DNA from 2 places in the Psychrobacter sp. AOP3-A1-26 genome. Region 2 is predicted to be linked to the other one. Evidence: predicted binding sites of a transcription regulator. Region 2 holds the regulator's gene; the other holds the start of a gene.
What was found. Region 2 encodes PhoB, which activates phosphate uptake and scavenging genes when phosphate is short. Its sites were predicted from a motif close to TGTCATNAANCTGTCATAA; they were not measured.
Positions count from the first base shown of each region.

Region 1: ACT3TU_RS06960 (DNA translocase FtsK) is a predicted target of PhoB. The motif match lies at 2,486-2,504, and genes of this name have one in related genera.

Region 1 covers NZ_JBQSXN010000030.1:1,459-13,793, forward strand. The annotation lists gene aat (leucyl/phenylalanyl-tRNA--protein transferase) at 1-789, opposite strand, end outside; gene trxB (thioredoxin-disulfide reductase) at 790-1,812, opposite strand; gene ACT3TU_RS06960 (DNA translocase FtsK) at 2,556-6,047, shown strand; gene ACT3TU_RS06965 (amidase) at 6,389-7,882, shown strand; gene ACT3TU_RS06970 (DODA-type extradiol aromatic ring-opening family dioxygenase) at 7,918-8,829, opposite strand; gene rlmH (23S rRNA (pseudouridine(1915)-N(3))-methyltransferase RlmH) at 9,374-9,862, opposite strand; gene ACT3TU_RS06980 (DUF2147 domain-containing protein) at 10,152-10,598, shown strand; gene ACT3TU_RS06985 (DUF421 domain-containing protein) at 10,751-11,299, opposite strand; gene ACT3TU_RS06990 (ABZJ_00895 family protein) at 11,427-11,942, opposite strand; gene ACT3TU_RS06995 (D-alanyl-D-alanine carboxypeptidase/D-alanyl-D-alanine-endopeptidase) at 12,027-12,335, opposite strand, start outside.
Region 2 covers NZ_JBQSXN010000073.1:295-12,629, forward strand. The annotation lists gene phoR (phosphate regulon sensor histidine kinase PhoR) at 85-1,176, opposite strand; gene phoB (phosphate regulon transcriptional regulator PhoB) at 1,311-2,009, opposite strand; gene pstS (phosphate ABC transporter substrate-binding protein PstS) at 2,416-3,567, shown strand; gene pstC (phosphate ABC transporter permease subunit PstC) at 3,643-4,593, shown strand; gene pstA (phosphate ABC transporter permease PstA) at 4,677-5,591, shown strand; gene pstB (phosphate ABC transporter ATP-binding protein PstB) at 5,661-6,572, shown strand; gene phoU (phosphate signaling complex protein PhoU) at 6,720-7,457, shown strand; gene ACT3TU_RS11075 (transposase family protein) at 7,662-8,102, shown strand; gene ACT3TU_RS11080 (transposase family protein) at 8,099-8,494, shown strand; gene ACT3TU_RS11085 (nitric-oxide reductase large subunit) at 8,535-10,811, opposite strand; gene ACT3TU_RS11090 (DUF1971 domain-containing protein) at 11,237-11,647, opposite strand; gene ACT3TU_RS11095 (MFS transporter) at 11,935-12,335, shown strand, end outside.

The DNA of each region.
Region 1 (12,335 bases), on a different contig from region 2:
AAGCAGCGATACTGGCAAAGGTTTATGCGAGCCGTTTTGCCATAAGGTCGAAGGGGTACCTATAAGGGTGTCCAATTGAGTGAGAAAGTCAGCGCGAGGTAAAATAGTTGCGCCCAAACTTAGTAAATGCTCGTTTGGCAGCTGACAATCGACAAGCGCTACCTGACTCTGCTCGCACAACCGCATCAAGCCCCAAAATGCCAGTTTTGAGGCATTAGAGGCGGTATGAAACATCGATTCGCCAAAATAAATACCCCCTATTTTTAGCCCGTAGAGACCACCAATGAGCTGTTTTTTATCATCCCATATTTCAATGCTGTGCGCAAAGCCTTGAGTGTGCAGCTCAGTATAAGCTTCAATCATCTCGTTATGAATCCAAGTATGCTCGCCCTCGGGCTGTTTATTATTGAGGCCATCACTGCGCGGTAAACTACAGGCATGGATGACGTCATCAAACGCTTGGTTTAGGGTTAATTGCCAACGTTCACGGTTAGCCTGTTTGCGTAGCGATTTACTGGGTTTATAGTCAGTCGGCACCATCACGCAGCGTGGATCAGGGCACCACCACGCGATAGGTTCGTCTTCATTAAACCAAGGAAACAATCCTTGTGCGTAAGCAGAAATCAGCGTGTCGGGTGCCAAGTCACCACCCATAGCGACCACACCAATGCCATCAGGGTCGATAGAAATAGGGTCAGGGAAGTCATAACGCCCAAGACTTTTTAAAGTCTCAGGCGTTATATGTGTAGTATGGATATTCATATTATTGTCATTGGTAAAGTCGCTCATTTAAGCTTCTTTATCTTCAGTCAATGTCGAGGCATAAGTATGGTCACGAGCGATTGTTTCGCCCATTGCATCCAAATACTTTTCAGCATCAAGCGCAGCCATACAGCCCGTGCCAGCAGAGGTAATCGCTTGACGGTAAACATGGTCGGCGACGTCACCAGCGGCAAAAACCCCTTCGATACTGGATTGGGTAGCATTACCATTTAGACCACTATTGACGACAATATAGCCGTCTTTCATGTCTAGCTGACCTTTAAACAAGTCAGTATTAGGCTTATGACCAATAGCGACAAACATACCCATCGTATCTAATTGTTTGGTGCTGCCATCAATCATAGATTCGATGATCACACCATTGACCCCCATATCATCACCGACCACTTCTTTGACCTGATGGTTCCATTCGATTTTGATATTACCGTTTTTGACCTTTTCAAACAGCTTGTCCTGTAAGATTTTTTCAGAGCGTAAGCTGTCGCGGCGATGTACTAAGGTCACTTCAGAAGCGATATTTGATAGATACAAAGCTTCTTCAACGGCTGTATTGCCGCCACCAATCACCGCGACTTTTTGATCTTTATAAAAGAAACCGTCACACGTAGCACAAGCAGATACGCCGAGGCCGCGGAATTTGGTTTCGGATTCTAGCCCTAAATACTGCGCTGATGCACCCGTTGAGATAATAAGAGCATCGCAAGTATAACTGCCGTTATTACCGGTCAATTGAAAAGGGCGCTCATTTAGATTCACTTCATTGATATGGTCATAAACCAATTCGGTACCGAAGCGTTCGGCATGGGCTTTCATGCGATCCATCAATGCTGGACCCGTCAAATCATGTGCATCACCTGGCCAGTTGTCAACTTCGGTAGTGGTGGTTAATTGCCCGCCTACTTCCATACCAGTGACCATAACTGGCTTGAGGTTGGCACGTGCCGCATAAACGGCGGCCGCATAACCCGCGGGGCCTGAGCCTAAGATAATGAGTTTTTCGTGACGTGGAGCGTTATTATCAGTTGCCATAAGGTATTCCTTGCTAAATATAAGTGTTAAAAATATAAGTTCTTAAGCTAATTTTTCAAATTTTCTAGGGCGTATTCTCACTTTGAAAATGGTGATAAAAATGAGATAAATCGCAGATAAACAAGGAAAATAGTACAGTTAATATCGAGATATGAACCAGCTATTTGACGCAGTTTATCAAAGATTTAGCCATTTTTAGCCCATTTAAAGTTTCATGCTCAGATTGAGGACACGCCCTAATAATATGGTTTTTCTAATTGCTGTGTGATAATAACATAAGGGTATGTGGTACAAAGTGCAAGTTTGCTAAAACAAACACCGGTATCATTAGAATCAAAGTATATTCCCTTGAAATATTAGGGTTAGAAACAGCTGGTATTTTATAGGGTTTAAGCAATATTGTTAGCCTTATTCTGTTCGTTATGATTTGCGTGTAATATGGTTTTTTGTCTAAATAGCATATTGACCTACTTTCTTACCCACTTTCTTTAGAAGACGGTCGCCACTGCGGCTATGTATTTGTTATTATAAGAAGTTATGCCAAGTTTGATAGGGGCTAAACGATAACGGTTATTTACCGTTGTCGAAAGAGACTATATACATTATAGACGTATCCTTATTAAATATTACGCGAGGTGCGTTTATATCAGCACTCTCTATCTTTATCAACACTTTATGTCAGCATGATTAGGCTTAGTCATGCGTTGGCGACCAATTAGTATTAATAACAAGGCAGACTTTACGTGATATCAGCACCGCTTATTGAGTATTTAAAAAAGGGAATATTTACCCTCCTTGGGTTAGTACTGGCCGTTTATCTTTTTGTCATTTTGATAACCTATACCGGTAATGATCCTAGCTGGTCGCACATCAGTAGTGATATGACCACGATTAATAATATGGGCGGCGCGTCGGGTGCTTGGTTGTCTGATTTGCTCTATAGCTTCTTTGGTTTTGGAGCATGGTGGCTGCTAGCGTTTATGGTTTATGAGTCTATCCTTATTTGGTGGGACAATAAGCCAACATTTTGGCTGATGCGGATGGTCGCTTATGTGTTTTTAATATTAAGTGCCAGTGCTTTATTTGCGCAATTGGTCGCTCTAGTACAGCAAGTAGCCGATCCTGTAACGACAGGGCTTGAAGGTGTCGCAGGCGGTATCATTGGGCTTGAACTGCAGGCGCGTTTGGCACAGTTGCTATCGCAGTGGGGGAGTGTGGTGTTCTTGACAGTGTTTGTCATTATTACTGCTACCTTTGCCTTTAATATTCATTGGTTGGCGATTTATCAGAAAATTACCGCGCTGTCATGGTTTGGCTCAGGTATAAAAAACAAAGGTATAGCACAGGATAAAGGGCAGTCGACTCAAAAAAGCAACACCACACAACCAAATGCTAACGACATAGCAGATCAAAAAACCAGTCAAGAAATGCCACAACACAAGCAGTTGCCACTAGAGTTACAATCAGATGATCAGGCTAACAGTGCCCTAGCAGCAGAGAATAGCGGTCGGTTCAGCAATGTGCTGTCAGAATTCTTGACGTCATCAGGACTGGCTGATAGTGTAAAAGCGTCGGTAGCGGCCACGCAGGCTGCCATGTCCAATAAAAACGCTATGTCTAATCAGAGCCATTATGAGTATGCAGACACAGCGGCTGTGATGCCTAATGGTACGACTAATAATACGGTTAGCCAGACAAGTACCTCGACGTCTGCAAATCCTACAATGACTCCTGTTCGTAAAGTTGAGCCGAGTTTTGCTTGGAATGATGCCAATACTGTGGATGATTTATTAGCCAGCGACCCAATGGCTTATAGCGCTAGTAGTGCTGTTGACCCTGTTTCTAATGATAACAATGATACCGGTCTCGAATCGTTAGATGAAACCACCCCAGTATCTCCAGTTATGTCAGCCAATCCGGTAGAAACAACCGTGGCTCAAACAGTGGTGAATGACACAGAGGAAGTCGTCCAGCCACCGCTCGAGACATCAGCAAATAACGAGACGGTTCATCGAGCGGGTACAGAATCTGCTCTACCCGAGTCCGAAGACACCATTCAGAACACTGATACATTAGCAGATGCATGGCTGGCAGAGCATGCAGCTGGCTCTGGCTCGTTATCAACTGCGGAACAACTTGAGGTTACCAAACCTGAAGCAGTGCCTCAGACAGAGCATATAGCTGAGCCGCCTGTAGGGCAACCGACAGTAGAGCCTACAACGGCTATGCCTAATGAGGATATTTCGAATTGGTCTGTTAATTTTTCTCCTGACGCCTCTACTGACGTAACCAGTCAATCTTTGGCTCAGCCGTCTAATCATGAAGCTGAGCCAGTGCCTCATGCTGCATCGGCAGTTGCACCTGAAACATCGGTGCCCCCGACAGTAGCAGAAGTCGCTACGCCAGCGGCAGAAGTTAGTGCACCAGTGACAGACGTGGCGGATATGACGCCAACCAATACACCACCTGCCAATCCTAAAGTAGCGCCTAAAACAACGTCAAAAGCAGCATCAACAGTGGCAACGGCTAACGTGCCAAACGCTAATCCTACCGCCAGCACCCAATCACCGGCTGCGGCAACACCAACGGTAAGCTTTGCCGTGCCAGAGGGTGATAGCAGTAATCACATTACTGACATGATGCCAGAAGATGACAGTGTTGAACGTATTGATGCAGCCGTCATGCCTGATATTAGTGATGATGCCGCGTTCAGTCAAAAATCACGCTCGATGCAAACGGCTGCTTATCGTAGCAGCCTAACCCCAATTCCAGAGTTGTCTCTTTTAGATAAACCAGATCCTGACCGTAAGCCAAACTATACAGCTTCTGAGCTTGAGCAGCTGTCCGAATTACTAGAAATTAAGCTACAAGAATTCAATGTCAAGGCTTCTGTGGCTAATGCCATTCCAGGCCCAGTGGTCACCCGTTTTGAAGTGGAGCTTGCTGCTGGGGTAAAAGCCAGTAAGGTAACTGGTATTTCACGAGATTTGGCGCGCTCGCTGTCGATGGCGTCTTTGCGTGTGGTCGAAGTTATTCCAGGCAAGCCTTATATTGGTATCGAAGTGCCGAATAAGCAGCGCGAAATGGTGCGCTTGATTGAGCTACTAAACACCGAAAAATTCAGCGATCCCAAAGCACAAATCAGTATGGCGATGGGTAAAGATATCGGCGGTAATCCGATTATTACTGACCTTGCCCGTGCCCCGCATATGCTGGTCGCTGGTACCACAGGCTCTGGTAAATCGGTGTTGGTCAACTCTATGCTGCTATCGATGCTACTTAAATATACGCCAAATGAGCTGCGTCTTATTTTGATTGATCCAAAGCAGCTCGAACTTGCCAACTATAACGATATTCCACATCTTCTGACGCCTGTAGTCACTGATATGACCGAGGCGGCCAGTAGCTTGTCATGGTGTGTGGCAGAAATGGAGCGTCGCTATCAGCTGATGAGTTTGCTCAAAGTGCGTAAGCTTAATGAATTTAACAAAAAAGTTATCGCTGCTGAGCAATCGGGTAACCCGATGCTCGATCCATTATGGCGACCCAATGATAGCGTCAGTGTGAGCCAAGCGCCGAAGCTAAAAACCTTGCCGATGATTGTGATTGTCGCCGATGAGTTTGCCGATATGATTATGCAGGTTGGTAAGCAAGCAGAAGAGCTTATTACCCGTTTGGCCCAAAAATCACGGGCGGCAGGGATTCACTTGATGCTTGCTACCCAGCGTCCGTCAGTCGATGTCATTACAGGTCTAATTAAAGCCAATATTCCTGTACGGGCGGCATTGCGAGTCAACTCAAAAGTCGACTCACGGACGATTCTGGATAGTGGTGGCGCTGAAGATATGCTGGGCAATGGTGATATGCTGTTTTTAGGACCAGGGCAAATTGAGCCAGATCGTGTGCATGGTGCTTATGTCAGTGACGAAGAAGTCAACCGTGTCTGTGATGCATGGCGTGAGCGCGGCGCACCTGATTATATTGATAATATGGCTGGCAACTTTGAATTATCTAGTCCGGGTGGTGGTAGCACTGGCAATGCATCTGGTGAGGATGATGACCTTTATAATGACGCAGTGGCTTTTATCATGGAAACGCGCAAAGTTTCAGCTTCTAGTATCCAGCGTAAATTCAGCATTGGTTATAATCGCGCGGCGCGTATTGTCGATTCAATGGAAGAGGCGGGACTGGTCAGCTCGATGGGTAAAAGCGGTAAGCGCGAGCTATTGATGTAGACGATGGTCAGTTTGATTAATCATAAAAAGCGAGTCACAAGAGTGGCTCGCTTTTTTATTTGAAAAATATCGTTGAGCTAGGGCGTACCCTCATTTTTAGCCCATTTAGATATTATGGTTTGGGTTGAGGACAGGCTCTAGTGTCAATGAAAGGTAATATTGATACATCATACCCGCAGGAATTTAGCGTGTTTTAACTATGGTGTTCAAATGACCAATGAGTTTGTTTATCAGCTATAAGTAGTGATTTTTTATACTAAACTGGTGGTTGATTATAAGATAAATAAGCATAAAGTTTAAAAACAAACCTTAATTCAATCACTATCCAAGGAAGGTTAATTATGTTCAAAGAATATACCCAATACGATGGTTTAGCATTGGCTGCACTGGTCAATGCAGGGGAAGTCAGTGCCAAAGAATTGCTAGACGCCGCTGTCCATCAAGCCAACAAAATCAATCCTAAATTGAATGCGATTATCCACCGTTTTGATGAGCGTGCTTATGCTTCGGCACAAAAAGGCTTACCAGCAGGGGCATTTAACGGGGTGCCTTATCTCCTCAAAGACTTATCGTTTCATTTTGAGGGCGAGCCTATCACCATGGGCAGTCGTAGCGTCAATATCATCTCAGAAAGCGATAGCGAAATTGTAAAACGTATGAAAGCTACTGGCGTCAATACTTTTGGTAAAACCAATACCCCAGAATTTGGTTTGATTATCACTACCGAACCTAAAGCACATGGCGTGACGCACAATCCCTTTAAGAAAGGCTACAGCTCTGGTGGGTCGTCTGGCGGTAGTGCAGCGGCAGTATCAAGTGGCATCGTACCGATGGCAGGCGCGGGGGATGGCGGTGGCTCGATACGCTTTCCTGCTGCATGGTGCGGCGCGTTTGGGCTCAAACCCAGTCGCGGGCGTAACCCAATGGGCCCAGCATTTGGTGAAGGATGGGATGGAGCAGTCGCGGATCATGTAATTACCCGTAGCGTGCGCGATAGTGCCGCGATGCTGGATGCGACCAGCGGTGTAGAAATCGGCGCGCCTTATGTTATCGCACCGCCCGATGGCACATTTTTGCAAGCCGCTATGCGTGCACCAAAACAATTAACCATCGCGCTACATCAACAGCCGTTAGTTGCTAACACTGTAGTTGATAAAGAGGTACTTGCTGTATTAGAACAGACTGCTAAGCAGTTAGAAGCGATGGGTCATCGAGTGGTGCCTGCGGAACCTAATATCAATATCGAACAGTTTTGGCATGATTTTTTGGTGGTGGTCTGCGCGCACACTGCCTTTACCATCGATAATATCGAGCGCTGTTATGGCGCGCAGCATATACAAAACCTAGAGCCGCAGACTTATAACATGGCGATGCTTGGACGTTCGCTATCAGCAGTAGATTTGGCCCATGCCAAGCACGGCTGGCATGACAGCCAATATCAAACTGGTTTATTATTAGAAACCTACGACATGATTCTATCTCCAACCGTACCGACGCCTGCTGTTAAACACGGCGTGCTACCACCAAGTAAGATGGATGAGATGCTCATGCGTAGCGCTGGTTTGCTGAATAAAGGCGTTGATATGGGTAAGTATGCCTTTAGCTCGGGTATGATTGAGAAGCTGAGTGCGCCAGTGCTGGGCAAAATGGCCTTTACCATATTGGGTAATGTGACCGGATTACCGGCTATGTCGTTGCCTGTCGGTATGAGTAAAAAAGGTCTACCAATTGGGGTGCAGCTGATTGGACGCATGAATGATGAGACGACTTTATTCAGTGTGGCAGGTGAGATGGAGCGTGCGGGTTTATTTACTAAGGCGGCGTTTGAGAAGTAATTGCAAGACGCGCTTATCGCTTTGATAAGACGTTTTCAATCAAAGCGGTAGATATCCATGCCTAAGCTATGGTGCGCCATGCTTTGATGCACCACAGAGACGCGTTGACCAGCACCTAAGGCAAAAAATAATGGTAGCAAATGCTCATCACTTGGATGGATGTGTTGATAGTTGGGGTATTGCTGCCAATCTAGTGCAGTGGGAATATCCGTTTTTAGCTGCTGTAGTAACCAGACTTTAAAGTCTTTTGCCGTTTGGTCGATACTATCCGCTTGCCAGCGTAGCGCTTGTAAGTTATGGGTGATATTACCCGAGCCAATGATGAGTATTTGCTCACGACGCAGCTGCGCCAATTGCGCGCCCAATTGATAGCAGGCAGCACTATCGTAATGCTGAGGCAGTGATATCTGTACGATAGGAATATCCGCCTGCGGATAAAGATGCAAAAGCGGCGCCCAGACGCCATGATCACTGGCACGCATTGGATTCAAACTACAATTAATACCGCGGGCAGTGAGCTGCTGCGCCAGTGTTTCGGCAAGCGCTGGCTGACCTGCTGCTGGATATTGTAGCTCATACAGTTCTGTCTCAAAGCCTGAAAAGTCATGCCACGTCTTGGGCTGCGGATTACTGCTGATTTCTAGTTTGGCGGATTGCCAATGCGCTGACATAATGATGATAGCACGCGGCTTAGGTAAGTTTTGGCCGATACGCGCCAGCGCGCTGGTTGTAGCAGATTGTTCAATCGCCAACGTCGGGGCACCATGCGAGATAAATAATGCCGGTAGTTTAGGCGGTTTAGCAGCGCTGGCTATTTGAGGTTCATCTGCCCAAGCAGCGGCCGCTGTAATTGGCGTCGATAACGACAGCGATAAATCATCGCTTTTGTCATCGCGATGATGATTGGTATTTTGGGCATCGGGTAGCACAGGTTTAGGATATCTCATGTGCCATTTATTAGGGCGCGCGCGTAATTTTCAATCCATCTATTTCTCAATCTGGTTATTCGTCATTTCATCTATAGTCGGGTCTATATAAAAAAGAGTCGTTGATATTAACGTGCGACTGCTATCAATTTTTTCTTGCTTGCTGTTCGCAGGCGTGACAGAGGCTGCGAAAAATTGATAGCAGTCGCACTGTATCGTTTTTAAATTGGATCGACTAGGGGCTGTATAGAATTCAGCTAAGGAACTGACAGAGACTATTTTTTAGGCAATTCGACGCCAAAAATAGTAAGTTTAGTTATTCTAAGCGCGATAGTTTTGGCTATGAAGTGGCAAAAAATAGTCCTGTTCCTTCGGACTGATGCTAAAATCGCCCCAGACGTTGTTGTAAATCTAGCTAAGGTCTCGACATTACCTTCGATTTACGCCTAGTCTGGAATTATTTTAGCGATCAGCAGTCCTAATAGATGAATTCTATACAGCCCCTATATTATTTAGGTTTATGATGTTTAATAAGGTGCGCTATGTAAAAGAGCTTTTTTTTAATTTAATTGCCGCGATGGTAAGGGTGGTTGTTATTGATACTCATCGCTCGATATAGCTGTTCCATTAATACCACACGTACCAGCGGATGCGGTAAGGTCAGCGCTGATAATGACCATTTCACATCGGCCTTTGCCAATACCTCGGGCGAAACCCCATCAGCACCGCCAATCACTAGGGTAATATCATCGCCTTGTTGCATGCCATCTGCTAGCTTATGTGCCAACCCTTCTGTCGAGAGCATTTTACCTTTGACATCGAGTACCCATAGTTGCTCACGACCTGAGGCATTATGTGCGGCCAATATCGCCTGCCCTTCTTGCTCACGGTACTGTGCTAAATTGGCATCAGAAGGGTTTTTTGCCCGCTTTGCAGCGGCAAGCTCCACGATTTCTGTACTCAGCATTGGCTGAATACGTTTAAAGTATTCATCAAACCCTGTCTGTACCCAGCTGGGCATCTTATTGCCAACGGTCAAAATTCTTACCTTCATAATATATACCACTTTAATCATTGATAAAGCGTAACAAAAGAATTCTACGCTTAAGTTAATGTAACAAACAATCCTTTTACGTCAGGGGTTTTTATGGTTTACTACTATTTGACAAACAGTTGTTCTTTAGTTTCTTGTTTTATAACTTTTTATAATTTTATAAAAAATGTCGACTTAAAAGCAGTCGGAGGAAGTCAACACTTTAAGAGAAAATTACAGGCAACCGTATCGTGTCTTATGATAAATCAAAAAATTAACTTGAAGTATTTTTTAATGAAAGGAGTCGTTCATGAATCGTACTATCTCAAAAGCACTTACTCTCACTGCAGGTGTTTTGCTTTCTACTTCTGTCTTTGCTGCCTCTTTAGATGGCACACAATGGCAAACCATTGATGATAAAACAGGCGAAAAAAAGGCCGTCATTCAGTTAACTGAAAAAAGTGGCAAAGTTTCAGGCAAAATTATCAAAGTGCTTAATAAGGAAAAGGCTAAAGCTGTCTGTACCAAATGTCCAGGTAGTCTAAAAGACCAGCCTGTCGAAGGCTTACAGATTTTATCAGGTTTAAAGGCTGATGGTAACAACAAATGGAGCCATGGCAAGTTGGTCGACCCTGAATCGGGAAAAACTTATTCTGGTAAATTGACCCTAAGCGACAATGGTCAAAGCTTAGACCTACGTGGTTATGTAGGCTCACCTGTATTCGGTCGCTCGCAGACTTGGCAACGTATCAAATAGCTATTAGGTAAAATAACTATTTAATAATCATTATTATATAAAGTGGCAGGGTAGCTGATACAAATTGGCTACCCTGTTTATTTGCGCTTAATGACACTAATACTGCTGCCGCTTATCTTGGATTGACGTCACTTTATTTTCATATCAAAGGCTCACATCAAAGGCCTTATGGTTTGTGACACGGTATCTTCTGAGCTTTGGTTATTATCGCTAGCCTCAGTTGGGCTAGGCTTTGGAATGATGGTGAGCTTGGCATCAGACTCAAAAACAATGGCTTCAACATCATCGAAGCTATTCACCCCTTCGGAGCGCATCGCGCACTCTATCTCCTGACGAGTCAACCGCTCGGCACGCATCGTATCTGGTAAAAACTGCCCTTGATAAAAGACGATACGCGGTTCGGATAGAATAAAACTGCTAAATTGCGGTGAGACAGAGGCATATTTAGTGACCAAAAATTGTAATAAGTAGAGCACCAAAATCGATGAAATTCCTTCTATAAAAGGAATGTCTTTGAGTAAAATAGTGCTGGCACCCAATGAACCGATCATCACAGTGACGATCCAATCAAAATTATTGAGCTGTGACGTTGAGCGTTTACCAGAGGCTTTAGTCACCAGTACGACTGATAGGTAAACCATAACAGTCGTTAAGACGATGCGTCCAAGCTTGTCTATATTGTCAAAAAAAACCATATCCATGATGATTGCTCCTATTAAAAATGCCATGCCGCCAATGGTTAAAACATGACTTATTAAAGTCAGCCTAACGGATTTTAGGTATTAATAGGAGATAAACTTTGTAGAGGCTTGCCTTAATAGGACTAACTCACTTTGCTTTTTGTTTGGGATTAAGTAGGTGGTTGAGCGCCCAAAGACTGATACGAGTACTGACCAAGGTCAACACCAAAATCATAACCAGTGATGACAGTAGTGGCAGCGGCTGCTGCATGGCCATCTCAGATAAAACCTCACGGCTCACTTCATCAAATAAAAAGAACCATATCGCTAAGAAATAAATGACCGTCAGTAGCCAGACGATAGCGACACCGCCAAACATCAAGCGATTGATTTCAGATTTATTCAAAGCGCGCTGCTGATGTTTGATGAATTTATTGACTGCGATATAAGTACCGATAAAAATAGATATGACGGTGACCAGCTGTGAGTTTAAAGCCAGCTTGGTTTGAATCATCATAAATATCACGCTGGCAAGAATATAACCAATCGCAAAAAAACCAACATAGAGTGCCAGTTTAGGTTGCACTGACTCATGACCCTGCGGCAGCCCATGACGGTTTGAACGAGTATTACGCTTGCTAAGGTTGGTGGTTTTGCGTGCCATAAGCGAACCTTTATAAAGGTAAAAAATAGAATATTAAAGTGAATACTTTATCCATGATTCAATAAAAAGTATTTTTGTTAAAAATCAATGCTGCGCGGTCCAATCAAGCATCGCGTCCAACACGGGGCGGGCAGTATAAGCATTTAGCGCTTGGTCACTATTGATAAGGCCAACCACGACATAATCTTGTCCTGATAGCCCTTTGACATAGCCTGCCATCGAGGTGACATTGTTTAAAGTACCCGTTTTTATCCACGCGCGGCCGATGGCTGTTGATTCAGGCAAGCGTTTGCTATGAGCAGCAATGGTGCCACTGACGCCAGCGACCCCTAATGAGTCGACATAAGCATCGAAGCTTGGATGGCTATAAGCGTAGGTTAATAGCTCGCTTAG
Region 2 (12,335 bases):
CTTTACGAGTTTGACATGACTAATCGTACTTTTTGGGTTTGGTATAAGTTTGCATGAATAGAGTCCACCTTTTGACAAGTAGCATCAATCTATAGAAGCACAGCAAATATGAACAGCTGGAAACACCGCGCTGAATGTTGAGCCCTGACCCTCTGACGATTCAATTTGCAAAACCGTATCATATTGATAGAGAACATGCTTCACAATTGCCAGCCCCAATCCTGTACCGCCTGTCTCACGACTGCGCCCACTATCCACTCGATAAAAACGTTCGGTCAAACGTGCGACATGCTGCGGAGCAATACCAAGACCATCGTCTGTGACTGAAAACTGACACCCTGCTGACGTCTTGGTCCAGCTGATAACAATATTGCCCTCTTTCGGCGTATATTTTATGGCGTTAATGACCAGATTAGATAATGCACTATTTAAATACATCTCCGAACCATAGAGACCGTCATAAGTGTCTATCTGTAAATGAATGCTGTGTTCATATTCTTGATTATAAGCCTGCGCATCATCATAAACGTGAGTCAGCAGCTTGGTCATATCAATATAATGCAGCTCATGCGTCTCTTCGATCTCGATACGAGACAGCAGCAATAAATCATTCACCACTCTATTCATGCGAGCCGTCTGCTGAGTCATGAGCTCAAAGCCGCGTTGCCACTGCGGTGGCATATCTGGCTGATCTGAGAAGTTTTCCAGATAGCCCATCAGTACGGTCAAAGGCGTTCGTAGCTCATGAGAGACATTTGCCACAAAGTCACGGCGCATTTGCTCTAAATGTTGTAAGCGGGTCACGTCATAAATAATCAGTAGCTTTTCGTCACCAAAAGGTGTCAGCTCACACTTCAAATAACGGTTAGAATCTTGCCACGACACTAGGTGGACACCATCATTAGGTGTCACCTTGGACTCATAGTATTGTCTAAATTCAGGAACATCAATAAAATCAAAAATGCTTTTGCCATGATGTGACGACTGTAATAATAATAGGTCCTCTGCTGCCTGATTCCACCATTCCAGACCGTCATCGTCATTGAGCAAAATCACCGCATCTCGTAGGGCGCGTAAGGCACTTCTAATTTTCTTAAGTTGATCGGTAGTACTTTGCTGAGAAGATTGCTGTTGGCTGCTTTGCTGGTTATTTTCCCCAAGGGTTATCATATCCATCTATTATCCTTATCGCTATCTGCTACGTTTCACTTGATATAGTCAGTGAAAAAAATCGATACATCACTTACTGCAGGTATAGTAGCGGTTTTAAAGTATTTCAACTATATGCCAATTTTTAAATACCCTTAAAACTACTCTGCTAGATTAGACAAGCGATAACCAGTACCGCGAACGGTTTGGATCAATGTATGACAGTCATAAGGTTTTAATAACTTACGTAAACGCCTGATATGCACATCAATGGTGCGATCTTCAATATAAACGTTACCGCCCCAAACCTGATCGAGCAGTTGTGCACGCGTATAGGCACGTTCAGGATGGCTCATCAAAAACGCCAATAATCGATATTCTGTTGGACCGATATCAATGACCTTTTCATTAGCTATAACGCGCTGGCTTTTAGGGTCTAAGCTAAGCTTGCCTATTTCGATAGGTTTATCAGCACTCAACGCACTACTACGGCGTAACACCGCCTTGATTCTTGAAATTAATTCACGGGTTGAAAAAGGTTTTGTCATATAATCATCAGCGCCAGCATCAAGGCCGTGAACCTTACTATCCTCTTCACTTTTGGCCGTCAGCATAATAACCGGTATCTCAGCAAGCATCTCATCACTTTTTAGCATGCGGCAAAAATCAATGCCACTTTTATCTCCTGGTAACATCCAATCTAGCAAAATCAGCGCAGGACGGTGATCAACAACTTGCTGATGCGCCTCTTTGATGTCAGCCGCTTGTAAACCTGCAAAGCCTGCCATCTCTAGCGTCATCATAACCATTTCACGAATCGCAGGCTCATCTTCAACAATCAAAATCTGCTTATTCTGCATACCCCAGCCTTGTTGTTTTAAATACAAAGAAATAGGAAATAAAAAGGCACTAAGCACTTGCCAGCGTCTACTTATTAAACACGGTAATTATGACAGTTTGATGACATTAATCCTATTGCCTAAAGAGCTCTAACTAAACTCTCTAACTATAACTTCTCTTTTACCTTTAATAGGTAGTTTTTTAAATATGGTGGAGTCGTTTTAAAAACGATACCGCGCTATGGCTATAATTTTTTTATAAAAATACCTTATTTCATCAAACTGTCATATTTGCTCGGCACAATGTGCTCACTGACCACCAAGCATCATTGCAGCGAAATATTTTAGTAAAACCATATCCAGAAACATCGACATTGTTATTTATAAATACCCAATACTTAAATGTGATTACTTTTTAGGAGAAATAATGCGTTATTCATTCATAGCAGTCGCAATCGCTAGCACGTTGGCATTAGCCGCTTGTAATCAAACGACCAGTAACAACAAGAGCGATAAAACCAACGAATCTGCCACAGCAGCGCCTTCAACCACGTCTACTAGCAGCGACGCTAATGCTAGCTCAGCTGAAAACATATCCATGAATATTACTGGTGCTGGTGCTTCTTTTCCGCAGCCTATCTATGCTAAGTGGTCAGATGCCTACCATAAAGCCACCGGTGGTCAAGTGAATTATCAGTCTATTGGCTCATCTGGCGGTATCAAACAAATCGTTGCGAAAACCGTAGATTTTGGGGCGTCTGATGCACCAATGACACCAGAAGAGTTAAATGAGGCTGGTTTGATTCAATTCCCAACTGTGATTGGTGGCGTAGTGCCTATCGTTAACATCGACGGCATTAAGCCCGGTCAGTTAAAGCTCGACGGCAAAATGCTCGCTGAGATCTATCTTGGCAAAATCAGCAAATGGAATGATCCTGCCATCGCTGCTATGAACCCAGATTTAACGCTTCCTGATGCGGCCATTACCACGGTATTTCGCTCAGACGGTTCTGGTACGACGTTTAACTTCACTGACTATTTGGCAAAGGTATCAAACGATTGGCAAGATAGTGTGGGTGTCGATAAGACCGTTAAATGGCCAACCTCAGCAACTGGTGCAGGCGGTAAAGGCAATGAGGGTGTATCGAGCTACGTCACGCGTATGAAAAATTCAATCGGCTATGTTGAATATGCTTATGCGACACAAAACGGTATGTCTCACGTCGCCCTGAAAAACGCCGCTGGCAATGTGGTACAGCCTTCTGCCAAAACCTTTGCTGCCGCAGGCGACATCGATTGGTCACAGCAAGAAGGGTTTTACAAAGTCATCACCAACTCTGAAACCGCACAAGCATGGCCAATCGCCGCTGCTACTTTTATCTTAGTCCATAAGCAGCCGCAAGATGCCAAACAAGTCGCTGGCGTATTAAAGTTCTTTGACTGGGCTTATGCCCAAGGTGACGACGATGCAATGGCGCTTGATTATGTACCGTTTCCTGATACTGCCGTAGCCTTATTTAAAGCAAAATGGAACGAAGTGGTCGATAGCGAAGGTCAGCCTATTTATCGTCAAAACTAGATGAATAATTAAGACCGTTATTATTTCATTTATCCCCCAGTCCTAAAACAAGCGTATCAGATTATCGAGGCTTTTATGGTAGACCTAACCCGTCAATTGGCAAAACAAAAACGCTACGACGTCCTCTTTGTAAACACCACTAAAGCATTTGCAATTTTGGTTCTATTATCGCTTGGCGGTATTTTGCTCTCCTTAATCGTAGGCGCTTGGCCGAGTATCACTGAGTTCGGACTGGGCTTTTATACTAGCAATAACTGGGATACGGTCAATGATAAATACGGTGCACTCGCACCCATTTATGGGACGCTGGTCACCTCCCTTATCGCTATCTGTATTGCCGTTCCAGTCAGCTTCGGTATCGCTATCTTTTTAACTGAGCTATGCCCTACCTTTTTAAAGAAGCCGTTGGGAATTGCTATTGAGCTGTTGGCAGGAATCCCGTCTATCATTTATGGGATGTGGGGATTGTTTGTGTTTGCGCCTTATTTTAGCGAGCATATTCAGCCATGGCTCATTGAAAACATCGGTACGCTGCCGATTATCGGTAAGGTATTTACTGGCGCACCAATGGGCCTTGGCATGTTTACCGCCTCGTTGGTGCTGGCGATTATGATCATTCCGTTTATTGCCGCCACGATGCGTGATGTATTTTCTGTGGTCCCCGATCTATTAAAAGAATCCGCCTACGGCATGGGTGCGACGACGTGGGAAGTGATGTTCAAAATTATACTGCCTTATACCAAAGCTGGCGTAGTTGGCGGGGTGATTTTGGGTCTTGGACGGGCTTTGGGCGAGACGATGGCAGTGACTTTCTTGATTGGCAACGCCTTTAATATCAGCCCAAGTCTGTTTACCTCTGGTGTGACGATTACCTCGGCACTCGCTAATGAATTTGCCGAAGCATCCAGTGAATTGCACTTAGCGTCATTACTACATTTGGGCTTAATCTTGTTTGTGATTACCTTTATTGTTTTGTCTATATCTAAGCTAATGCTCATGCGTATTGACCAAAAAGCCGGTCATTAAGTAGCGTTAGCGCGCTGTTATGAAGTAATTATTTTGACCAACCACTTGATCCAACCCTTCGACCAAAAAAGGACAAACGCCTGATGACTTTAGCGACTGTCACGACTGATACGGCCCCAACTAGCCAGCCTGATTTACGCTTTGAGGACCGCTATAACAAGCATCTGTATCATAAGCGTCGCCTTATCAATAGATTGGGACTTGGTTTTGCCATATCAGCGATTGCCTTTGGTTTGTTTTGGCTGGTTTGGATTCTGATGACGCTGTTGATTGAAGGTTTTCAAGGTTTAATCGAGATGCCAGTATTTATGGCCGATACACCGCCGCCCATGAGTGATGGTGGATTACGTAACGCCATTATTGGTTCAGCGATGTTAGCACTATCAGGATTGGCAATTGGTACACCGATAGGAATGATGGCAGGTATTTATTTAGCGGAGTTTTCGCATGGCAGCTTACTTGGCAAAGTCACCCGATTTTTAAACGACATTTTACTGTCTGCGCCATCCATCGTTATTGGTCTGTTTGTATATGCGTTAATGGTTAAAGGTCAAAGTTTCTCAGGTTGGGCCGGTGCAGTCGCCCTAGCCTTGATTGTCATTCCGATTGTCGTCCGTACCACGGAGAACATGCTCAATCTTGTGCCTAATACATTACGTGAAGCGGCCTATGCCCTCGGCACGCCAAAATGGAAGTTGATAACTACCGTCACGCTCAAAGCCGCCAAAGCAGGGCTGACCACAGGTGTACTGCTAGCGTTTGCCCGTATTACTGGCGAAACCGCGCCCTTACTATTTACCGCATTAAACAATCAATACTTTAGTACCGACATGAGCGGGCCAATGGCGAACTTGCCAAATACCATTTATCAGTTTGCCATGAGCCCTTATGACAACTGGCATGCACTGGCTTGGGCGGCAGCTTTACTGATTACCGCTACCGTATTACTGGTCAATATTATCGCGCGCTTTGTCGGTGGTAAAGATTATGGCAGATAGATCATGTCATTGAACCGCACGATAACTCACATATTAACTTAACTGGATTTAAAATAATTGGATATGATTATGACGGATGTTTTAAAGAGAAAAGCGCTTAAGCCAACCCATAAAAACACCATTAAACACCGCTTATTTGATGAATCAATGGCTAATAATAAACAACAACAGCCAGACAGTGCTTTTTTGACCCAGCAAACGGTGGCAGATATCCCTCAGAATATGCCTGCTGCCAAAATAACCATTCGAGATTTAAATTTTTATTATGGTAATTTTAAAGCCCTAAAAAACATCAACATCGATATACCAGAAAAAAAGGTAACCGCTTTTATCGGTCCGTCGGGCTGCGGTAAGTCAACCCTATTGCGTACATTTAACCGTATGTATGATTTGTATCCGAGCATGCATGCTGAAGGTCAAATAACCCTTGATGGCAATAATATTTTGGCAAAGGAGATGGACGTTAATTTACTGCGCGCGCGGGTGGGTATGGTCTTTCAAAAACCCACACCGTTTCCGATGTCCATCTATGACAATGTGGCGTTTGGCGTGCGTCTATACGAAAAGCTGAGCAAAGCTGAGATGGATAATCGTGTCGAATGGGCGCTCAAAAAGGCGGCGTTATGGCCTGAAGTAAAAGACAAACTTCGTGCATCAGGACTGTCGTTATCCGGTGGTCAACAACAACGGCTGTGTATCGCTCGCGGGGTGGCAACAAAACCTGAAGTATTGTTATTAGATGAGCCAACCTCAGCGCTTGATCCGCTCTCTACAGGAGCAATTGAAGATCTGATTACCGACTTAAAGAATGACTATACGATTGCTATCGTAACCCACAACATGCAGCAAGCGGCGCGCGTCTCTGACTATACCGCTTATATGTATTTGGGTGACATGGTAGAGATGGGTGAAACCGATCAGATATTTACCAACCCCTCGCAAAAGGCGACTGAAGATTATATTACCGGTCGTTATGGTTGAGGCAGTGTTGAGTGATAGGCGTGCTTGATAACTACGACTCGATAATTACGACTTGATAATTACGAACAGTCATTGATAGCTATTGGTGGTCATTGATAGTTATTAATATTTTTTATCATTAACAGCAAGACCATTGAGGGAACGACGATGCTGATTACGCAAAAGCATTTATCAAAGAGTTTTGATAATGAGCTACATGAGGTTGTTGATTTGTTTATGCAAATGGGACGCATGGCAGCAGAGCAAGTCATGGTCGCAACCCGTGCTTTGATAGCAGCCGATGAGGTGACGGCCAAAAAAGTCATTGCTGATGATGATCTTATCAATCAGTTAGAAATTAAAATTGATGAACAAATTATTTTATTGGTTGCTAAGCGTCAGCCGACCGCCAACGATTTGCGCTTGGTCATGGCGCTCAGTAAAGGTATCGTCGACTTTGAGCGTGTCGGCGATGAGGCTGAAAAAATAGCCCGCATGGCATGCCAATTGCTTGAAGATGGCGTCTCACCAAAAGGCTGTTCGGAGGTTCAGCATTTATCCAATCAGGTGCGCTTAATGCTGCTTAACGCTATTGAGGCATTTTCTTATATGAATACGCAGCAAGCATTTTCGGTGTTGCAAAGCGATACAGCAGTCGATGAAGAATATCAGTCCGCCACGCGCTCACTGATGACTTATATTATGGAAGACAATCGCCATGTGTCAAAGGTGATTAATATATTATGGGTATTGCGCGCCCTCGAGCGTGTGGGCGATCATGCGCGCAATATTGCTGAGCTGGTTATTTTTTGTACCAGCGGCAAAGACGTCCGCCATGCAGATTTTATGCATATCAAACAAATTGTCCAACAAACCATCAATGCTGCCGAAAATCCTAAAAATTAGCTGTCGGTGCCATGATCAAATATTCAGCACGCCCTATCGACTAATATTGATTGCCCAATAAAAAGCCCTGCATTTAGCAGGACTTTTACTTTTACGATATTTTATTAATGAATACTTTAATCACTAGCTTGTTAGTTATTAGACCTCTTGCAAAAGTAGCAAAGGGAATTAAAATAAGAAGACACTCATAACTTTTTAGGAACCATGCCAAACATAGATAAGCTACTCAAACAAAGTGACGCAGGTTTTAAACGCTATACAGGCATTCATAAAGCCACCTTTTATGACATGCTTGAGGCCATGCAAGAGCATGAAGCATCTAAAACCAAATCAGGCAGACCAAGCTTGCTCAGTCTTAAGGAGCAGATACTACTAGCCCTGACTTATTGGCGTGAATACCGCACGCTTTATCATATCAGTATGGACTTTGGTATTCATGAGTCTTCTGCTAGCCGTATCATCCGTAAAGTAGAAGACACACTGATTGACTCTGGCAAGTTTGAATTGCCCAAAAAGCTCCCTAGTCGCGTCGATGATGACATCAATTGGAGCGTCGTCATTGTTGATGCGACCGAAACCCCAATTGAGCGTCCAAAAAAAACCAAAGCGACTACTATAGCGGTAAGAAAAAACAACACACCTTGAAAGCGCAGGTTATCGTTCATTGGCAAACAGGGTTGATACTTGATGTGCAAACCTGCAAAGGGTCAATCCACGATTTTAAGCTGTATAAAGATACTTGTCCTGATTGGCTTCCTGACAATGCTAAATTACTAGCAGATAGTGGTTATCAGGGTATAGCAAAGCTACATAAGCAAACCTTCACCCCTTTTAAAAAGCCACGTGGTGGTCAGTTACTGGAGATATGCAAACAGGCCAATCACTATCTGGCAAAGTTCCGTATTGTGGTTGAGCACAAAATAGGCTTAATCAAGTTGTTCAAAATCGTGGCTCATAAATATCGTAACCGTCGTCAGCGCTATGATCTTAGAATGAAGCTGTTTGCTGGTATCATTAATTTCGAGCTAAACCTATGACTTTTGCAAGAGGTCTATTCACAAGCTAATCATTTATAGGTTAGTCATTTACAGAACTGTCAGGCTTGTAGTTTGCATGTGATGGTTTGGCAAAAGCAAACTTAACCACCTGTAACGCCACACAAACAGCCCCAACGATAAAGATAACGTCAGCAAAGGTGCGAATCCAGCGTAGTGTTTGTAAGAAGTCTTGTTGTAAGAAGCCTTCACTACGAGCGTACCATAGGCCTTCAGTCATAGACGCATACGCTTGGTAAATACCAATCGGTAATAAGCTGGTCGCAAGCATCAATACCAAGCCTATATTTAGCGCCCAAAATCCGGTTTTAATGAGTTTTTCATTAAAGATATAATCTGGACGAATATAACGCATGACCAGTAAGATAAAACCAATCGCTAAGAATCCATAAACTCCGAATAATGCAGCATGAGAGTGAGCAGCCGTGGTATTCAACCCTTGCAGATAGAACAATGACACCGGCGGGTTAATCATAAATCCGAGTACACCTGCACCCAACATATTCCAGAAGGCAACGGCAACGAAACACATGATAGGCCATTTGAGTTTGTTCATCCACGGCGCTTGACGCTGCATAGACCAATGCTCATAACCTTCATAACCCAATACGACTAATGGTACAACTTCTAGCGCACTGAATGAGGCACCGATTGCCATCACTGGCGTGGTGGTACCAGAGTAATACAGGTGATGGAAAGTACCGGGTACACCGCCGAGCATAAATAGTGCCGCAGAAGCAATCGCGGAACCAGTAGCAATCTTTTTATTTACCAAACCTAAGTTATAGAAAATAAAGGCAAGCGATACAGTAGCAAATACTTCAAAGAAGCCCTCTACCCATAAGTGTACCACCCACCAGCGCCAGTATTCCATGATGGTTAAGTGCGTACGCTCACCATAGAACAAGCCTGCACCGTAGAATAAACCGACGCAAACCACAGAAGCAAAGAATATCGCTAATAGGTTTTTATCACCACCTTTTTGTTTAAATGCTGGTAAACAACCACGGGTCATTAATACCAACCAGAATAAAATACCGACCCATTTTAAAATCTGCCAGAAGCGACCAAGGTCAATAAATTCATAGCCTTGATGACCAAACCAGAAATTATATTTCGCTGGCATGATGCCAGCAATGGCAAAGTATTGGCTAACGAACGAACCAACGACCACGATAATGAGCGCGAACCACAGTATATCAACGCCTAATTTTTGATATTTAGGGTCTTTACCGCCATTGATAAATGGGGTCAAGAATAGCCCCGCCGTTAAGAATGCGGTGGCAATCCAAAATAATGCGGCCTGAATATGCCACGTACGTACTAGTGAATAAGGGAAGAAGTCAGCAACGGGAATACCATAAAACTCTTGTCCTTCAACGGTATAATGCGCCACAAAGCCACCAATAAACACCTGAAAGACGAACAGTGCGACGACTAAAACCCCATATTTTGCCAACGCTTTTTGTGAGGGTGTTAACGCTATTTTGGTTAATGGATCCGCATCGGGTGTTACTTGCTTCACCTCTTCTTCTTTACGTAAGAAAGACCAACCCCAGATTAGGAAACCTACCCCTGCAATTAAGAACACCACACTAGCGATAGACCACATGATGTTTTCTGATGTCGGGACGTTGTCAATTAATGGCTCGTGTGGCCAGTTATTGGTATACGTCGCATCAGTACCAGGACGGTTAGTAGACGCCATCCAAGTGGTCCAAAAGAAAAAGTTAGTTAGCTTTTGTCTGTCCTCAAGATTTGGCAAGGTGTTGTTTTTCATCGCAAAGTTTTCACGCGACTTTTGCAATGACGGCTCATTACCATACAAGCCGATATAGTAAGGTGCAATCTCATTCATCGCGGCGATCCGAGTATCAGATAACACCACTTGGTCTTTATCATTGACGCTACTACCACGATATTCTTTTTTCAACTGCGCATTTAGCACTGCTTTTTGATCGTCGGTTGCGGTAGCAAAATCACGACCATATAGCTCTTCTGCTCTGATATCCAACCAAGCCACAAGCTCTCTGTGCAGCCAGTCCGCTGTCCAGTCAGGGGCTTGATAAGCACCGTGACCCAGTACGGAACCCAGCTGTTGACCGCCAGTACGCTGCCACGCAGACTGACCGTCCAAAATATCTTCTTCTGTGATTAAAACCTTTCCAGTAGTGTCGATATACTGATCAGGTATAGGGGGCGCGGTACGATAGATTTCTACACCGCCCCAGCCTAGAAAGGTAAAGGTAATAATGAGGACGGCAAGTAAGCCGAACCAATACTTCTTATACTCGCCCATATCTTGCTCCTATTGGCTAGATATATTGAACACCTTAAAGATGTATTTAAAATGAATGTTTAAAAATGCAATTATGCTTCTAAAATTCAACCATAACGCTGCCCGTTGATATAGATCTATTCACTGTCTTAAAACTTTAAAAAAGCACCGTGTATTGCCGCTGGGATTAAACGTAATACTGTGCCAAATAAATAGACTTTATCGCTTATTATTGATTGAATAAACAAACTCACTTGATGCTATTTACGGATGAATATTTACATCTAGCATCAAACTGGAAACATAGTAACATTCATATTAAATGAATATTAAGAGTTATTTTTACTTTTTACATTTTTATCATAAACGCCACCGTTCATTATTGGCCAAGCCGCTATTTGAACTGGTGTTCAATACATCAATCCTAGCTTACATCTTAAGCAAGATTAAGAATCTTCTGTTTTATCGAATAGTTTTTCGATAGGTTTACTGTGGATTTTTGAGCTATTAAACATCGATTTATTGCCGGTATCACCTTCTGTCCAAAAGTTAATATTGAACTGCGCATCATCACTTAATTCGACACGGTGCCAATATTGAGGTGGACTGACAGCAAATTGTCCTGCTTCAATGACCACGGTTTTTTCGGGTTCAGTCGCGGCTTCATCCGCAAAACCATAAAAGGTAACCGTGCCTTGCATGACACAAATTTGGCCGTAAACCCCTTCCGCTGTATTGTGATGGGTCAACAAGGCTTTGGGCACTTTATCTTTGGTAAAGAAATGGGTGGAACGTTTTATTTTCCAGTGGCTTGGGATGACTGGGTTTTTAGTCGTTGAATTTGATGTGTTACTCATAGTAACTCCTTCACTCATTTGATGAGGTTTGTGGATGATGGTTTTATTGACGACCATTAATGATAATAATTATCATTTGTACAACTTAACACTTTTTAGAGTGTTTGGCTACTGCGTTGTGTTTTTGACGGTGATTGACAAATAAACCTATAAAGTAACGCTTTAATGCCTATTAAGTAGTACTAAAAGTAGAACTCATACTGCTTTCGCCTAATGGTTGCCTGCCTTATTGGTTGCTACATTGATTCCATCTAAACGATTACGTTTTACGGTGGAGAATACTTACCATGCATGCAAAAGAGCTACTTGAGGTTGAACGCCGTGATATAAGAGCCCTTCACTATACGTGGATTGCTTTTTTCCTGACTTTTTATGTCTGGTTCAATATGGCGCCCCTAGCAACGTCAATGCTAGAGGCTGAAAGCTACCTAACTTCTGAACATATCAAATTATTTCTCATTGCCAACGTCGCCTTGACTATCCCAGGGCGCGTGGTGGTTGGCATGGCGCTGGATCGCTTTGGTCCTCGGCGTGTTTTTTCTATACTCATGGTAATCATGGCGATACCGACGTGGTTCTTTGCTTTTGGTCATTCCGCCATGCAGTTGTTCGTGGCGCGTTTATTTATGTCTATCGTTGGTGCAGGTTTCGTCGTCGGCATTCATATGACCGCATTGTGGTTCAAACC